2 regions of the Mesorhizobium sp. SP-1A genome follow, and region 1 is predicted to be linked to the other one. Evidence: predicted binding sites of a transcription regulator. Region 1 holds the regulator's gene; the other holds the start of a gene.

Region 1 (7,912 bases):
CATAGCGCGGCGGGCGGCCCTCGGCGCGCGCCTTTTCGCGCATGGCCTCCAACTCGGCCGGGGTCTCGTAGGCGTAGTAGGCCTTTCCGAGGCGCACAAGCTCCTCCGCAACCTCGCGGTGGCGCTGCGCGCGCTCGAACTGGGAAACCGGCTCGCCGTCCCAGGTCAGCCCCAGCCAGGACAGGCCGTCGAGAATCGCGGCCGTCGCCGCCTCGGTCGAGCGCTCGCGGTCCGTGTCCTCGATGCGCAGAAGCATCGTGCCGCCGGTGTGCTTGGCATAGAGCCAGTTGAACAGCGCCGTGCGCGCGCCGCCGATATGCAGGAAGCCGGTGGGCGAGGGGGCAAAACGGGTGACGACCTTGTCGGACATGGGACTTCCGTGGGCGGGCCCTGGAACGCGGGCGATGCAGGCTTTCGTGGTTCGCGCGTTCATGTAGCATAGGAGGTCAGGGGCGCAAGGGGCAGGTCGTGGCTGGATGGGGCCGGGACACGAGCGAGGGCAAAAACGCGACGGTCGGCGTCAGCGAGCGCGATCTCTTTATCGATAAACAGTCGATTTCACCGACGATTTTTCTGCCGCCCAGACATCCGCCCGAGACGACGGCAGAAGATGGAGGCACTCCTTCCATTCCCGACCGGGCACATGGGCGCCGGTCCGGCTCTTGGCGCCGGCTCGGATTCCTGTCCGGGCTCCGGCTCTCCATCGAGACCCTTGCCGGGCGGGCGGCCGAGGCCGCCGTGCTGGAACTCGACCGTGGGGCGGCTTTTCTGCTCGTTCCCGTGTTTCTGGGGGTCGGCGTAGCCTGGTATTTCTCGCTCTCGCAGGAGCCCGGCTTCCTGCAGCCCATCGCGACATCGCTCGTATTGGCGGCGATCGTTTTCGCCACGCGCGCCCGGCCGCGCACAAGGCTCCTGGCGATGGCTGGGCTGATGTGCGCTCTGGGGTTTCTCGCCGCCAAGTTCGAGACCTGGCGGGCCGGCACCGCAATGCTGGGGTCCGAAGTTTCGACCCGCATAACCGGCCAGGTCGTCTCGATCGACCAGATGGCAAACGGGCGCATACGCCTGACCCTCGACGTGGCCGAAACGGCCCGGCCAAAGCTGCGCTACCGGCCCGAACGCGTGCGGCTTACCGCGCGCAAGGTGCCCGAAGGATTGAAGGCCGGGGCGGTCGTTGCCGGCTATGCGCGCCTGCTGCCTCCAACCGGTCCCGTGCGGCCCGGCGGCTATGATTTCTCCTTCCAGAGTTATTTCGAAGGCATCGGCGCCACGGGATTTTTTCTTACCGATCCCAAGCTGGTCTCGGCCTCGCCCGTGGCGGCGGCGAGCCTCTCGCTGTCCATAGAGAACGCGCGCGATGCCATTGCCGACCGGATTCGGCGCAGCATTGGCGGTCCGGAGGGTGAGATCGCGGCGGCGCTGATCGTAGGCGTGCGCGCCGGCATCCCCGAGGAGATCAACGAGGCGATGCGGCGCACGGGCATCTACCACATCATCTCGATCTCCGGTCTGCATATGGCGCTCGTGGCCGGCACCATCATGGGGTTGCTGCGCGGCGCGTTCGCATTGTTTCCGGATTTTTCCGCACGGCATCCGGTCAAGAAATATGCCGCCGCCACTGCCTTGCTGTGCACCGCGGCCTATCTGCTGATTTCCGGCCTCGTGGTCGCCGCCGAGCGCAGCTTCATCATGTTGGCGGTCATGCTGTGCGCGGTTCTCTTCGACCGGGCCGCCCTTACCATGCGCAATCTTGCCATATCCGCGCTGGTCGTGATCGCGTTCTCGCCGCATGAAGTGGTCGGCCCCAGCTTCCAGATGTCGTTTGCGGCAACCGCCGCGCTGGTAGGCGCTTTTGCCGGCTGGACGGATTATAGGGCACGGAAGGGCCGATCGGCTCATATGCCGGTGACCGATCGCTCCCTTCCAGCCGCGGCAGTCGGCTGGCTGGGAAAAGGACTGGTGGCCGCTTCGGCGACCACCATCGTCGCCGGTCTCGCCACGACGCTTTATGCCGCCTGGCATTTTCAACGGATTTCGCCGCTCAGCCTGTTTGCCAACCTGGCCGTCATGCCGGTCGTATCGCTGGCCGTCATGCCGTTCGCGGTGTTCAGCGCGCTGGCGATGCCCTTCGGCGCGGACTGGCCCTTCCTCTATGTGATGGGGAAGGGGCTGACGGCCATGATCGCCATCTCGAACTGGCTGTCGGAGCATTCGCCGGTCGACGGAATAGGGCTGATCTCCTTGCAATCCGTCCTGCTGGTTACGGTCGCGCTGGTGATCGCCACCATGGCGACGACATGGTGGCGGCTGGCCGCCTTGCCTTTCGCGATCGCCGGTATCCTGACGTTGCGCGCGGTAGAGGTTCCGGATGTGCTGGTGGCCGAAGACGCGCGCCTCGTCGCGGTGCCGATCGGAGGCTCCGAGCTTGCAGTCAACCGGCCACGTCCCAGCGCCTTCGCGATGGATAATTGGCGCCGCGCCATGGATGCCGAAAACCTGGTTCTGCCGGAACGGTTGAAGGGCCCGGACCTGCGGTATACAGGCATCGATGCCAGTGAACTGCCGCCCGGCAGCCCGTTCCTGTGCGGCGCTGGACTGTGCGTGGCGCGCCATCCGAACGGAGCGATCGTCGCGCATGCGTCGACCCTTACCGCGGCGCGGTCCGCATGCGGCTTTGCGGCGCTCATCGTCATCGAGGACGCGACGGCAGCCGATCCCTGCAACGACCCGCTGATCGCCGTCGTCACGAAGCGGGATCTGGCCCGTTCCGGCAGCGCCGCTGTCCGCTTCAATCCGGCTTCGGCAACCGCGCAAGCGGAAATCCGCTTCGCCATCGAAGACGACTACCGTCCCTGGCATGTCCAGCGCCGGTTCTCCCGCGATGCAAGGGGATTGCCGCCATACCAACCGAAATCCGGAAAGCAGCGGTCGCCCAAGTCTTCTTCGCCGACGCCGTCGGCCTCACCACCGTCCGACGACGAAGCCAACGAGCCACAGGCGCGCTATCAATAGCGCCGGATCAGCCCGACGAGTCGCCCCTGCACCTTGACGCGATCCGGCCCGAAGATGCGCGTCTCGTAAGCGGGATTGGCCGCTTCCAGCGCGATCGAGGCGCCTTTCCGGCGGAAGCGCTTCAATGTCGCTTCCTCCTCGTCAATCAGCGCCACGACGATTTCGCCGGGGCTGGCGGTGTTGGCGTTGCGGATGATGACCGTATCGCCGTCGAAGATGCCGGCCTCGATCATGGAATCGCCCTTGACCATGAGGGCGTAGTGCTCGCCGCCGCTGATCATGTCCGGCGGCACCGAGATCGAGTGCGTCTTGTGCTGGATCGCGTCGATCGGGACACCGGCTGCGATACGGCCCATCACGGGCACGGAAATGGCGGGCGCGGCGTCGTCGTCATTGCTCGCAGCCGGGGCGCGGGGCGTTTCCTTGACCGGCCGGCCCAAACTGCCCTGGATGACGCTGGGCGAGAACTTTCGCGCCGCATTGAGGCCGGGAGCGATCGAGTCGGGCAGGCGCAGCACTTCCAGAGCCCGCGCCCGATTGGGGAGGCGGCGGATGAACCCGCGCTCCTCCAGCGCCGTGATCAGCCGGTGAATGCCGGATTTGGAAGCAAGATCAAGCGCCTCCTTCATCTCGTCGAAGGAGGGGGGGATGCCGCTTTCCTTCAACCGCTCGTGGATGAAAAGGAGAAGCTCATGTTGCTTGCGCGTCAGCATTGTTGCCCCCGAGGGATCGGAATCAGAAAAACAAACCCGGAACAAACACTATCTGTTCCAGTTGTGTTCCGCAACCGTTTAAAGTTCTGTGAACGCGTTGACGATTTGTTCAGCGCAGCATCAGCACGGTGCAGGTGTCGCCAACCTGCGCGGCTGGCGCGAATGGTGCCCGCACGATCAGCCCATCGGCATCCGCCAGCGTCTTGAGCATGGACGAATCCTGCACGCCAAAGGGTGTCGCAACCGTCCGCCCGGCGTCTTCCTTCAGCACCACCGCACGAACGTAATCCTCGCGCCGGTCGTTGGCAGGCATGGCGATGCCGAGCGTGGCTTCACGCATCACCTGCTGGAATGGCCGTCCGCCGAGGCCAGCGAGCAGGGGCTTCAGGAAAAGCTGCGAACAGACGATGCTCGCTACCGGATTTCCCGGCAAGCCGATGCAGCGGACGCCTTGCAGCCTGCCGAACATCAGCGGCTTGCCCGGGCGCATGGCGATGCGCCAGAAATCGAGCTTCATGCCCTCGGAGGTCAGCACGTCGTTGACCAGATCGTGGTCGCCGACCGAAGCACCGCCCAAAGTGACCAGCACGTCTGCCCTGGCGGCGACGGCTTTCCTGATGAGCGCCGCGATGGCTTCCCGGTTGTCGGAGGCGATGCCGAGATCGAGAACGTCTGCGCCCACCGAGCGCGCCGCCGCGACTACGCCGAAAGCGTTCGACGCGATGATCTTGCCCGGACCGAGATCGCTGCCGGGCGGCAAGAGCTCGTCGCCAGTCGCGATGATCGCGACCAGCGGCCTGCGCACCACGTCGAGGCGCGGATGGTTGGCCGAAGCGGCAAGGGACAGCGCCGCTGCATCGAGGATGCGGCCTTTCTTCAACAATATCTCGCCTTCGGAGAAGTCGAGGCCGGTAAACCGGATATGACGACCCGGTGCAGAGCCTTCCAGCACCTGGATCAGGCCTTCTCCGAGGTCGCGGACATTCTCCTGGATGACGATGGCGTCCGCGCCGGCGGGCAATGGCGCCCCGGTGAAGATGCGAACCGCTTCGCCGCTGCCGACATGGCCTTGAAAAGGGTGGCCCGCGGCGGCAGTGCCGACAACGGCGAGCCGGGCCGGCACGGTGGCGACATCGTCCGCGCGCAACGCATAGCCGTCCATGGCGGAGGCGTCGAAGGGAGGCTGGGTGCGCAGAGCGGCCAGCGGGCCGGCCAGCACGCGCTCAAAGGCTTCGGAGAGCGCGACGCTTTCAGCCGGAAGCGGTTCGACGCCATCCAGCAGCCTCGCCAGCGCCTCGGAAACCGGAACCAGCGCCATCAATCGCCTGCCTTGTAGTCGCCCGATTTACCGCCGGTCTTTTCGACCAGCCGGATGCCGGAAATCGACATGGCCCGATCCACGGCCTTCGCCATGTCGTAGATGGTCAGGCAGGCTACGGAAGCGGCCGTCAAAGCCTCCATCTCCACACCCGTCTTGCCGGTTACGCGTGCGAGGGCCGTGACCTTGAGGCCCGGGAGGGCATGTTCCGGCTCGATGTCGACCGAAACCTTGGTCAGAAGCAGGGGGTGACAGAGCGGGATCAGCTCATGCGTTTTCTTGGCGGCCATGATGCCGGCGATGCGGGCCGTGCCCAGCACATCGCCTTTCTTGGCGTTGCCCTCGAGGATCGTCCGCAGTGTTTCGGGACGCATCGAGACGAAGCCTTCAGCCACGGCGGTGCGGACGGTTTCGGCCTTCTCCCCCACATCGACCATATGCGCCTCGCCCGATGCGCCGATATGGGTGAGGGATGTGCCGGAAGACATGATCAGGCGCTCTCCGCCGCCGCATCCAGCCCCAGCAGGCGCCGCGTGGCGGCAGCGACGTCGTCCTGCCGCATCAGGCTTTCGCCGACGAGGAAGGTGCCTATGCCGTATTTGTCAAGACGCTGGCAGTCGTCATGGGTGAAGATGCCGCTTTCGCCGACAAGCAGCCTGTCAGCCGGGATCATTGGCGCCAGACGTTCGGATGTTTCGAGGCTGGTTTCGAAGCTGCGTAGGTTGCGATTGTTGATGCCGATCAGGCGGGAGCCAAGCTTCAGCGCCCGCTCGGTCTCCGCCTCGTCATGCACTTCGATGAGAGCATCCATGCCAAGCGCGAAGGCGGTTTCCTCGAGCTCCCTGGCCAAGGCATCGTCAACGCTCGCCATGATGATGAGAATGGCGTCGGCCCCCCAGGTGCGGGCCTCGTAGACCTGATAGGGATCGAACAGGAAGTCCTTGCGCAAGGCGGGCAACGTCACCGCATTGCGCGCCGCGACGAGGAATTCAGGCGCGCCCTGGAACGACGGCGCATCGGTCAGAACCGAAAGACAGGCCGCGCCGCCCTGCTGGTAGGCTTTCGCCAAGACAGGCGGGTCGAAATCGGTGCGGATAAGGCCCTTGGACGGGCTTGCCTTCTTGATTTCGGCGATCAGCGCGAACTGGCCGGCGGCGCGCTTCGTCTCCAAGGCCCGCAGGAAGCCGCGCGGCTTGTCTGCGTCCCTTGCCCGCGCCTGGAGGTCGGAGAGCGGCATGCGAGCCTTGGCAGCGGCGATCTCGTCGCGCTTATAGGCTTCGATCTTTTTCAGGATGTCGGTCATGACGCTATCTGTTCGAGACCGTTACAAGGGTTTCGAGCACCTTGCGCGCCGCACCTCCGTCTATGGCTTGCGCTGCGCTCGCCATGCCGTCCTCGATGCGCTGGGCCTTGCCCGCCACAACCAGGCCCGCGCCGGCGTTCATCAGAACCGTATCGCGATAGGCGCCGGGCGCTCCGTCAAGCAAGTCGCGCAAGGCCTTGGCGTTATACTCGGAATCGGCGCCGCGCAGTTCCTCGCGCGTGCGGCGTTTCAAGCCTACGGCCTCCGGCGTCAGCGTGAAGGTGCGAACCTCGCCGCCGACCAGTTCGGCCACGTGCGTCTCGCCGGTGGTGGTGATTTCGTCATAACCGTCGCCGTGGACGATCCATGCGTGTTCGGTCCCCAGCGCCTGGAGCGTTTCGGCCACCGGGACCACCCACTCGGGCGAAAAGACGCCGACCAGCTGGCGGCCGACACCTGCGGGATTGGTGAGGGGCCCGAGCAGGTTGAAGATCGTGCGGGTTCCCAGTTCCACGCGGATTGGGCCGACATGCTTCATCGCCGGATGGTGGGACGGCGCGAACATGAAGCCGATGCCGGCTTCCTTGATGCAGCGGCCGATCGCCTCCGGCGGAAGCTCGATGTTGACGCCGAGCCGGGTCAGGACATCGGCCGTGCCGGTTTGCGAGGACAGGCCGCGATTGCCGTGCTTGGCGACCGGCACGCCACAGGCCGCGATGACGAAGGCCGAGGCGGTGGAGATGTTGAAGCTGTGCGAACCGTCCCCGCCTGTGCCGACAATGTCGATGGCGCCGGAGGGAGCCTCGACGCGCAGCATCTTGGAGCGCATGGTGGCGACCGCGCCCGAAATCTCGCCCACGGTCTCGCCGCGCACGCGCAGAGCCATCAGGAAGCCGCCGATCTGGCCGGGCGTGGCGTCGCCCGACATGATGATGTCGAAGGCCTCGCGCGCCTCTTCGAAGGACAGCGGGGTGCCCGCCGCCGCCTTGGCGATGTAGGTCTTCAGCGCGCTCATTGGTTCATCGCCTGGGCGAGGGCCGTCTGGTCCACACGCACGTCGTACTGCGACTGCAACTTGGCGACGAGCTCATCCAGCAGGTCGTCGGAGATACCCGAGGCAAAGGACTTCTGCAGGTCCGGCGCCACCGAGCCCGCATCGGCGCCCGCCGGTTCGATGACCTGCGCGACCTTGAACAGGATCTTGGCCTCGCCGGTGGGCGCAGAGACCAGGCCGACGCCGGCTTCGGGGACCTCGAACATGGCTGCCGCGCCTTCCTTGCCGAAATCGACGTCGTCAGCCTCGCGTTTCAGGCCGCGCTTGGTCTGCTTCTCCAGCTTCAGTTCGGCGGCGACGGTATCCAGCGTGGCTCCGTCCTTGACGCGCTTTTCAAGCTCGTTGGCCTTGGCGAGAAGCCGCTTTTCGGTCTCCTCCTTCGTCCAGTCGGCGACCACCTTCTGCCGTACTTCGTCGAGTTTACGGTCGTGCGCGGGCGTGACGCCGTTGACCTCATAGAACACATAGCCGTTGTCGGGCGTATTCAGGCCGTCGTTTTCGATGCCTGTCTC
Region 2 (7,912 bases), on a different contig from region 1:
GCCGCGATCTGCAACTCGCCGGACAGATACTTGCCGGTGATGGAAGCCGGATTGGCCATGATCTCGGCCGGGATTCCCTGTGCGATCACGCGCCCGCCATGGATGCCGGCGGCCGGCCCGATATCCACCACATAGTCGGCGTGGAGGATCGCGTCCTCGTCGTGTTCGACCACGATCACCGTATTGCCGAGGTCCCGCAGGTGCTTGAGCGTATCGAGCAGGCGGGCGTTGTCGCGCTGGTGCAGGCCGATGGAGGGCTCGTCCAGCACATAGAGCACGCCGGTCAGCCCCGAGCCGATCTGCGAGGCCAGGCGAATGCGCTGGCTCTCGCCGCCCGACAGCGTTCCCGAGTTGCGCGCCAGCGTCAGATAATCGAGGCCGACATCGTTGAGGAAGCGCAGACGTTCGCGGATCTCCTTGAGGATGCGCACCGCGATCTCGTTCTGCTTCTCGTTGAGCTGCGCGGGCAATGCCTCGAACCAGGCGTTGGCCTTGCGGATCGACTGTTCCGTCACCTCGCCGATATGCTTGCCGCCGATCTTCACCGCCAGCGCTTCGGGCTTGAGGCGATAGCCATTGCAGGCGGGGCAGGGCGTGGCCGACATGAAGCGCTCGATCTCCTCGCGCATCCAGGCCGATTCCGTCTCCTTCCAGCGCCGCTCGAGGTTCGGGATCACGCCCTCGAAGGTCTTGGTCGTCTTGTAGGAGCGCAAGCCGTCATCGTAGTTGAACGTGATCTCGCGTTCGCCGGTACCGTAAAGCACGGCCTTCTGCGCTTCTGCCGAAAGGTCCTTGAACTTGTCGCCGAGCTGGAAGCCGTAGACCTTGCCAAGGGCTTCCAGCGTCTGCGAATAATAGGGCGAGGTCGATTTTGCCCATGGGCTTACCGCGCCGTTGCGCAGCGAGACGTTGTCGTCCGGCACGATCAGGCTGGCATCGATGGCGCGCTGGCTGCCCAGGCCGTCGCAAGTCGGGCAGGCGCCGAACGGATTGTTGAACGAGAACAGCCGCGGCTCGATCTCCGGAATGGTGAAGCCCGACACCGGACAGGCGAACTTTTCCGAGAACAGGATGCGTTCATGCGTGTCGTTGGCCGACTTGTTGGCCGCGCCGCCTTCCGCCGTTTCCTCGGGCGGAAGCGGCCGGTCGGCGAATTCGGCCACCACCAGGCCCTCGGCCAGCTTGAGCGAGGTTTCCATGGAATCGGCGAGACGGGTCGCCAGGTCCGGACGCACGACGATACGGTCCACGACGACATCGATGTCGTGCTTGTACTTCTTGTCCAGCGCCGGCACGTCGGCGATTTCGTAGAAGGTGCCGTCCACCTTCACGCGCTGGAAACCCTTCTTCTGCAGTTCGACCAGTTCCTTGCGGTACTCGCCCTTGCGGCCGCGCACCAGGGGCGCAAGGATGTAGAGGCGGGTGCCTTCGTCCAGCGCCAGCACGCGGTCGACCATCTGGCTCACCGTCTGGCTCTCGATCGGCAGCCCGGTCGCCGGCGAATAGGGCACGCCCACGCGCGCGAACAGAAGGCGCATGTAGTCGTAGATCTCGGTGACGGTGCCCACCGTCGAGCGCGGATTGCGCGACGTCGTCTTCTGCTCGATCGAGATGGCCGGCGACAGGCCGTCGATCTGATCGACGTCCGGCTTCTGCATCATTTCGAGGAATTGCCGCGCATAGGCCGACAGGCTCTCGACATAACGCCGCTGGCCTTCCGCATAGATGGTGTCGAAGGCAAGCGACGACTTGCCCGATCCGGACAGGCCGGTCATCACGATCAGGGAATCGCGCGGAAGGTCGAGATCGACGTTCTTGAGGTTGTGCTCGCGCGCGCCGCGAATGGAAATGAATTTGTGGTCGGCCATAGCCGGTCCGCCGCCTCAGAAGTGGAATTTCGGATTGGCGGGGCATCCCCGGCCGCTCCACATATAGGTGTTTTTACCGCCGCGTCGAGAAACGCACGTCCAGCGGTTTAACCGCCTTTTTCATGGCCCGGCAAGCGAAAAGAACAAAGGCTGAACGCACTCCTGACAACTGCAAGCGCAGGGACTAGGCGGACACACGGTCGTTTTCGAGAGCTCTGCTTCGGCACCATTTACGCGCCAGTTCGATATCATCTTCTCCGAACATATGTCCGGCCGGCACCGAGCAGACTGCCACGGCGGCGCCGCGACGCTCCAGCAGCCGGGCAAGCTTCGGCGTGAAACGGCCATAGGTCTGGTCGTCTTCTCCCGCGACAATCAGGGCTTCGGCCCCCGACAGGTCGGGCCTGGGCGGCCAGAACAGCACAGGCATGCAGCGGAGCAGGATGGCGCGCCGAACCAGCCCGGGATGCAGCAGCATCAGCGCATGGACCAGGTTTCCGCCGTTCGAATAGCCAAGAAAGACCGTGCTTCGCAGGTCGAGGATGCCGTCACGGGAAAGGTCGCGAAGAAAGCCGGCAAAGGCCGCCGCCTCGCTGCGGATGCTGGATTGGACGAACCTCGTCGGCGTGACTTTCCGGAACCAGCGCCGTTCGCCGTTCTGGTCGATCCTGCCCCTGGGGGCGATCACGCCGGCATTCGGCATTATGGCCTGGGCCAGCGGCAGCATCGACATCTCGTCGGCGCCCGATCCATGCAGGGCGACGATGGTGGGAGCATCATCGGCGCCCTTGGCCACGCGCTGGTAGGCGAACGGCGCTGTCGTCACCAACTGGCTTTCGGTCATTTGCTCTCCATCTTGTGATGCCTTTTGCGTTCGGCATATCGCCGCACACCGAATGCCGGCGGCGGTGCGAATGCAATTTCGCCGCTATCTCTGTTCAAAAGATGCTCGAATCGAACGACACGAGACTTTCATCCTGCTGTTATGTGGGCGTCACACAATGCGGCCCGCAAACCAATTCATGCGGCCGCCTCCATGGAAAAACGAAGAGACACCCGGATCGACGTCCTGCGGGCCCTGGCACTGCTGACGATCTTCATCGACCACATACCGGGCACGGTCTACGAGCGGTTCACGATCCGCAATTTCGGCTTCGCGGACGCCGCGGAGGCTTTCGTGCTGATTTCCGGCGCGGCGGTCGGCCTCGCCTATGTTCCCAAATTTTCGCCCGGGCCAGCGTTTTTTGACCGCCTGGAAGATGTGGAGGCGCGCGGGGACCCTGTACTGCGCGCATATCATGACGACGGTGGCCACCCTGACCATATTCTGCGGCGCCGCCATCCTGACCAAGAACACGATATTCCTCCAGCAGAACAACATTCCCGCCCTGATCGACGATTCCGCCGAGGCTTTCGTCGGCGTGGGGCTGCTCGGCCACCAGCTGGGCTACAACAACATCCTGTCCATGTATGCGGTGCTGCTGTTGTTCGCGCCGCTCATGGTCTGGTGCCTGAACCGCAGCCTGCGATGGACCCTCGTCGGCTCTTTCCTGGTCTGGCTCGTTGCCGGCATCTGGCAGCTCGCGCCGATAAACTATCCCACGGGCGGCTTCTGGTTTCTCAATCCGCTGTCCTGGCAGTTCCTGTTCGTCATCGGCATTGCCGGCATGATGCATGTGCGAGCCGGCGGCCGCCTGCCGGCAAATCCTGTGCTGACCTGGCTTTCGGTGCTCTATCTGGTCTGGGCGTTCCTGTGGATACGCTCGCCCTTGTGGGGGCAGGTGAGCTGGTTCGGCCTGCCGACCGTGCTCGGCGGGTTCGACAAGACGTTCCTGTCCCTGTCCCGCTTGCTCGACATACTGGCGCTGGCCTATCTGGTGACGTCGGTGCCGGCGATCGCCAACCTGCTGAGGGTCGCGCCGACCAACGCGCTTGCGATCCTCGGCAAGCATTCCCTGCCGGTTTTCGTGTCCGGCACGATCATCGCGATGCTCGCGCAGGTGCTCAAGCTGCAATACGCCGCGACGCCGATGCGCGATTTCCTGCTTGTCGCGACAGGCGTCTGCGCGCAGTTCGTCATTGCATATTTCCTGGAATGGCAGGCGTCGATGAGCAAGCGGCAGGGGGTTCCCTCCGGCCGGTTCGCGCCTTCCCGGAGCGCCTGACGCGCTGCCGGCGATCACATTTTGCCCTTTGTGGCCAGGCAAAGGTTGACGTCGGCACGGGGCGGGAGCAGACTTCAGATGTCCCCGGAACCGGTCGCCCGAGGGCGATCGCCGAGCCGATTAGGCGGCTTGCGAGGCGCCGCAGGCCAACGAATGAGAGTTCCGGATGGCAAAAGGAGCAATGGACAGAGGAGCGGAGGCATGACCCCACCGGACAGTCCCAATAGGCTCCACCATGTTGTGGAGCCGCGGCTGGTATAGGCGCCAGTTCGCCTTTGGCTTACCGGCAAACCGTCCTGCCGTATCCCCTACAATCAGAGACTGCAGTCGGATCATCGGCGGAATGCCGAGGCGCATCCGAAACCAGAAGCCGGTAAAACCCTCCCGGCAAAAATGGTTAGATTGATCATCAGGCCCCGGCCGGTTTGCTTGACGCAGCGGCGGGGCCAACTCTTTTACGGCCGGTGCGGCGGCTTCAACGCTTGGGAGAGCCGAGCGATCCGGCACCCACGTCGACGATCACGGAACCGGAAACGCGGACATCCATGTTGCCGATACGGAACCGATTGCCCGTCGCTGCGTCGGGCTCGTCCGGCTCCGGGAGTGGCTTTACTATGCGGTAGCTGCCGTCGACGCCGGGAAGCGACCCGGACGAACGAGGCTGCTGGCTATTTCCCGCAAAAGCGACGCCGGGAGCGCTGGCGATGATGATTGCCGCGATGCAGCCTTTGGAGGGCAAGATCTTCCATGTCATTGGCCGAACATACAGCCGCCCACGCCATGCGGCCAGCCTTCTTGACAGCCCTGTCGGTGCGGGATTAGAACATAAAGAGAACGAAAATAGTGGGGAAAGAGCCGTTTGCATGCGGGCGCGCCGCGCCCGAGCCCTATATGGTGCGGCAGATATGGTTTCGGACGAGCGCGGAGAAGCGTCATGGCTGGTAGCGTCAACAAGGTTATTCTGGTCGGCAATCTGGGGGCGGACCCGGAGATCCGCCGGCTGAATTCCGGCGACCCGGTCGTCAACATCCGCGTGGCCACCTCGGAAACTTGGCGCGACAAGAATTCCGGCGAGCGCAAGGAAAAGACCGAGTGGCACAATGTCGTGATCTTCAACGACAATCTGGCCAAGGTCGCCGAGCAGTACCTGAAGAAGGGCATGAAGGTCTATGTCGAGGGCCAGCTCCAGACCCGCAAGTGGCAGGACCAGAACGGCCAGGACCGCTACACCACCGAGATCGTGCTGCAGAAATTCCGTGGCGAGCTTCAGATGCTCGATGCGCGCGGACAGGGCGAGGGCGGTCAGGTCGGCTATTCGGGCGGACGTGACAGCTTCGGCCAATCCGGCACGAGCGACTATGGACGCGGCGGCGGCAACCGTGGCAGCGCGGGCGGCGGTGGCGCGTCGCGCGAACTGGACGACGAGATCCCGTTCTGATCCGGGCTGGGACGCCGTTTGTGCGGACGCGTAGCGGCGCTGCCGCCAGCGTTTCGCCTGCGAATCTGTCGGAACATCTGCAAGAGGGACGAATTCGGTGAAGGCACGCATCAAGTGGGTCGAGGAGCGCACCTTCGTCGGCGAATCCGGAAGCGGTCACAAGCTGGTCCTGGGCACCTCGTCCGCTCCCGAAGGCAAGACGCCGGGACCGAGTCCGATGGAACTGGTGCTGATGGGAACCGGTGGTTGCTCGGCCTACGACGTGGTCCACATCCTTGAAAAGGGCCGCGAAGCGGTCGAGGATTGCGTGGTCGAGCTCGACGCCGATCGCGCGGACACCGAACCCAAGGTGTTCACGCGCATCCACATGCATTTCATCGTCAAGGGCCGTTCGCTTTCCAGTGACAAGGTCAAGCGCGCGATAGAGCTTTCGCTCGGCAAATATTGCTCGGCTTCCGCGATGATGGCCAAGACCGCGACCATCACCCACGATTTCGAAATCGTCGATACGCAATGACGCTGTGGCGGATGCCGGTCGAGCCTTCCTGAGGCGCGGGCTGCTTCGGGCGCCGGCGCTGGTCGTCGCGCTGTGCACGCTGCCGCCGGGCCGCGCCACGCACGCGGTTGTCTGCGGCGGCTGAGGCTTCGAGGCCGACGGGATATCAGCCTGCAGCCAGCGCCTTGATGCCGTCGGCGACGAACTGGACGGCCAGCGCCGCCAGGATCACGCCCAGAAGCCGCGTCAGGATCGAGCGGCCGGTCTGGCCAAGGAAGCGGTCTATGTGTTCCGACAGCACGAACACCAGATAGGTGATGGCAAGGCACGCGAGGATGATGCCGACCAGCGCAATCCGTGCGCCGATGCCCTGGAAGGAGCCGGACAGGAGCACCGTCGCCGAGATCGCGCCGGGCCCGGCGATCAGCGGGATCGCCAGTGGAAAGGCCGCGATGTTGTGGATGTGGTCGCGGGTGACGGCGACGTCCGAGATCTTCTCCTTCCGGTCCTGACGCCGCTCGAACACCATTTCGAACGCGATGAAGAACAGCAGGAACCCGCCGGCGACCCGGAAAGCCGGCAGGGTGATGCCGAACACGGACAGGATCGAAGCACCGGCGACCGCGAACAGCGCCATGATCAGGAAACCGATGACGCTTGCGCGCACCGAGACCTGCTGCCGTTCCTCGCGGTTCATGCCGCGCGTAACGGCCAGGAAGATCGGCGCCAGTCCCGGCGGATCGATGGTCACGAGAATCGTCACGAAGGCATTGAAGATGCTGTCGAAACTGGGCATGGCCGCATTCCCCCGCAGGCCGGCAGGCTAACCCGGCCGGACGAAAGTGCGAAGCGATTTTCTGGTCCCTTTTCGCGGAACGGCCGTCTCCTGCGTTGGTGCCGGATTCTTGGCCGTGCCTCATGCAGGAAAGGCTGTGCCGACCAGGAAGGGGCCACGGCCCCGAACCGCTTGCGGCAAGACGTATCATTCGTCCATCTGTTTGAATTTTCGGATGAAATCAGCGCTGGAAAATGCCTGGTTTCGTTGGAGAATCCGTGCGCGTTCCTATATAAAAGGTCAATGATTCCCATATTCGTGTGACCTGTTTTGACCGACCAGAAGACACCGCGCGGGCCGGACGGCCCATCCGACATCGAACCGGTTTCCATCATCGAGGAGATGCAGCGCTCCTATCTCGATTACGCCATGAGCGTGATCGTCTCGCGCGCGCTTCCCGATGTGCGCGACGGCCTGAAGCCCGTGCATCGGCGCATCCTCTATGCCTCGCATGAGAGCGGCTATCACTGGAACCGCAAATATGTGAAGTCGGCGCGCCCCGTGGCCGACGTCATGGGTAAGTACCACCCTCACGGCGACGCCTCGATCTACGACGCGCTGGTGCGCATGGCGCAGGACTGGTCCATGCGCGTGCCGCTCATCGACGGGCAGGGCAATTTCGGCTCCATCGACGGCGATCCGCCGGCGGCCATGCGCTACACCGAATCGCGCCTGACCAAGGTTGCGCATGAACTGCTGGAGGACATCGACAAGGAAACCGTCGACTGGCAGGACACCTACGATGCGTCCTCGCAGGAACCGCGCGTATTGCCGGCCCGCTTTCCGAACCTTCTTGTCAACGGTTCGGGCGGCATCGCGGTCGGCATGGCCACCAACATCCCGCCGCACAATCTGGGCGAGGTCTGCGACGGCGCCATTGCCATCATCGACAATCCGGCCATCGACCTGTCGGAACTGATGGAGATAGTGCCAGGGCCTGATTTCCCGACCGGCGGCATCGTTCTCGGCCGCTCCGGCATCCACAGCGCCTATTCCACCGGGCGCGGCTCCATCATCATGCGCGGCAAGGTGCATGTCGAGGAGATCCGCGGCGATCGCGAGGCCATCGTCGTCACCGAGGTTCCCTATCAGGTGAACAAGGCTTCGATG

The links. Region 1 encodes LexA, which represses DNA repair genes until DNA is damaged. Its sites were predicted from a motif close to TGTTCNNNNTGTGTTCNG; they were not measured.
Region 2: ssb (single-stranded DNA-binding protein) is a predicted target of LexA. The motif match lies at 4,853-4,870, and genes of this name have one in related genera.

What each region holds. Positions count from the first base shown of each region.
Region 1 covers NZ_JAVXZD010000010.1:69,941-77,852, reverse strand. The annotation lists gene gltX (glutamate--tRNA ligase) at 1-370, opposite strand, end outside; gene QU595_RS27585 (ComEC/Rec2 family competence protein) at 469-3,012, shown strand; gene lexA (transcriptional repressor LexA) at 3,006-3,725, opposite strand; gene glp (gephyrin-like molybdotransferase Glp) at 3,835-5,043, opposite strand; gene moaC (cyclic pyranopterin monophosphate synthase MoaC) at 5,043-5,531, opposite strand; gene trpC (indole-3-glycerol phosphate synthase TrpC) at 5,534-6,346, opposite strand; gene trpD (anthranilate phosphoribosyltransferase) at 6,351-7,361, opposite strand; gene QU595_RS27555 (peptidylprolyl isomerase) at 7,358-7,912, opposite strand, start outside.
Region 2 covers NZ_JAVXZD010000001.1:1,488,999-1,496,910, forward strand. The annotation lists gene uvrA (excinuclease ABC subunit UvrA) at 1-1,868, opposite strand, end outside; gene QU595_RS07250 (alpha/beta hydrolase) at 2,053-2,712, opposite strand; partial or broken gene opgC (OpgC domain-containing protein) at 2,905-3,033, shown strand; gene QU595_RS07260 (OpgC family protein) at 3,167-4,033, shown strand; gene QU595_RS07265 (hypothetical protein) at 4,509-4,787, opposite strand; gene ssb (single-stranded DNA-binding protein) at 4,968-5,471, shown strand; gene QU595_RS07275 (OsmC family protein) at 5,569-5,988, shown strand; gene QU595_RS07280 (MarC family protein) at 6,134-6,763, opposite strand; gene gyrA (DNA gyrase subunit A) at 7,073-7,912, shown strand, end outside.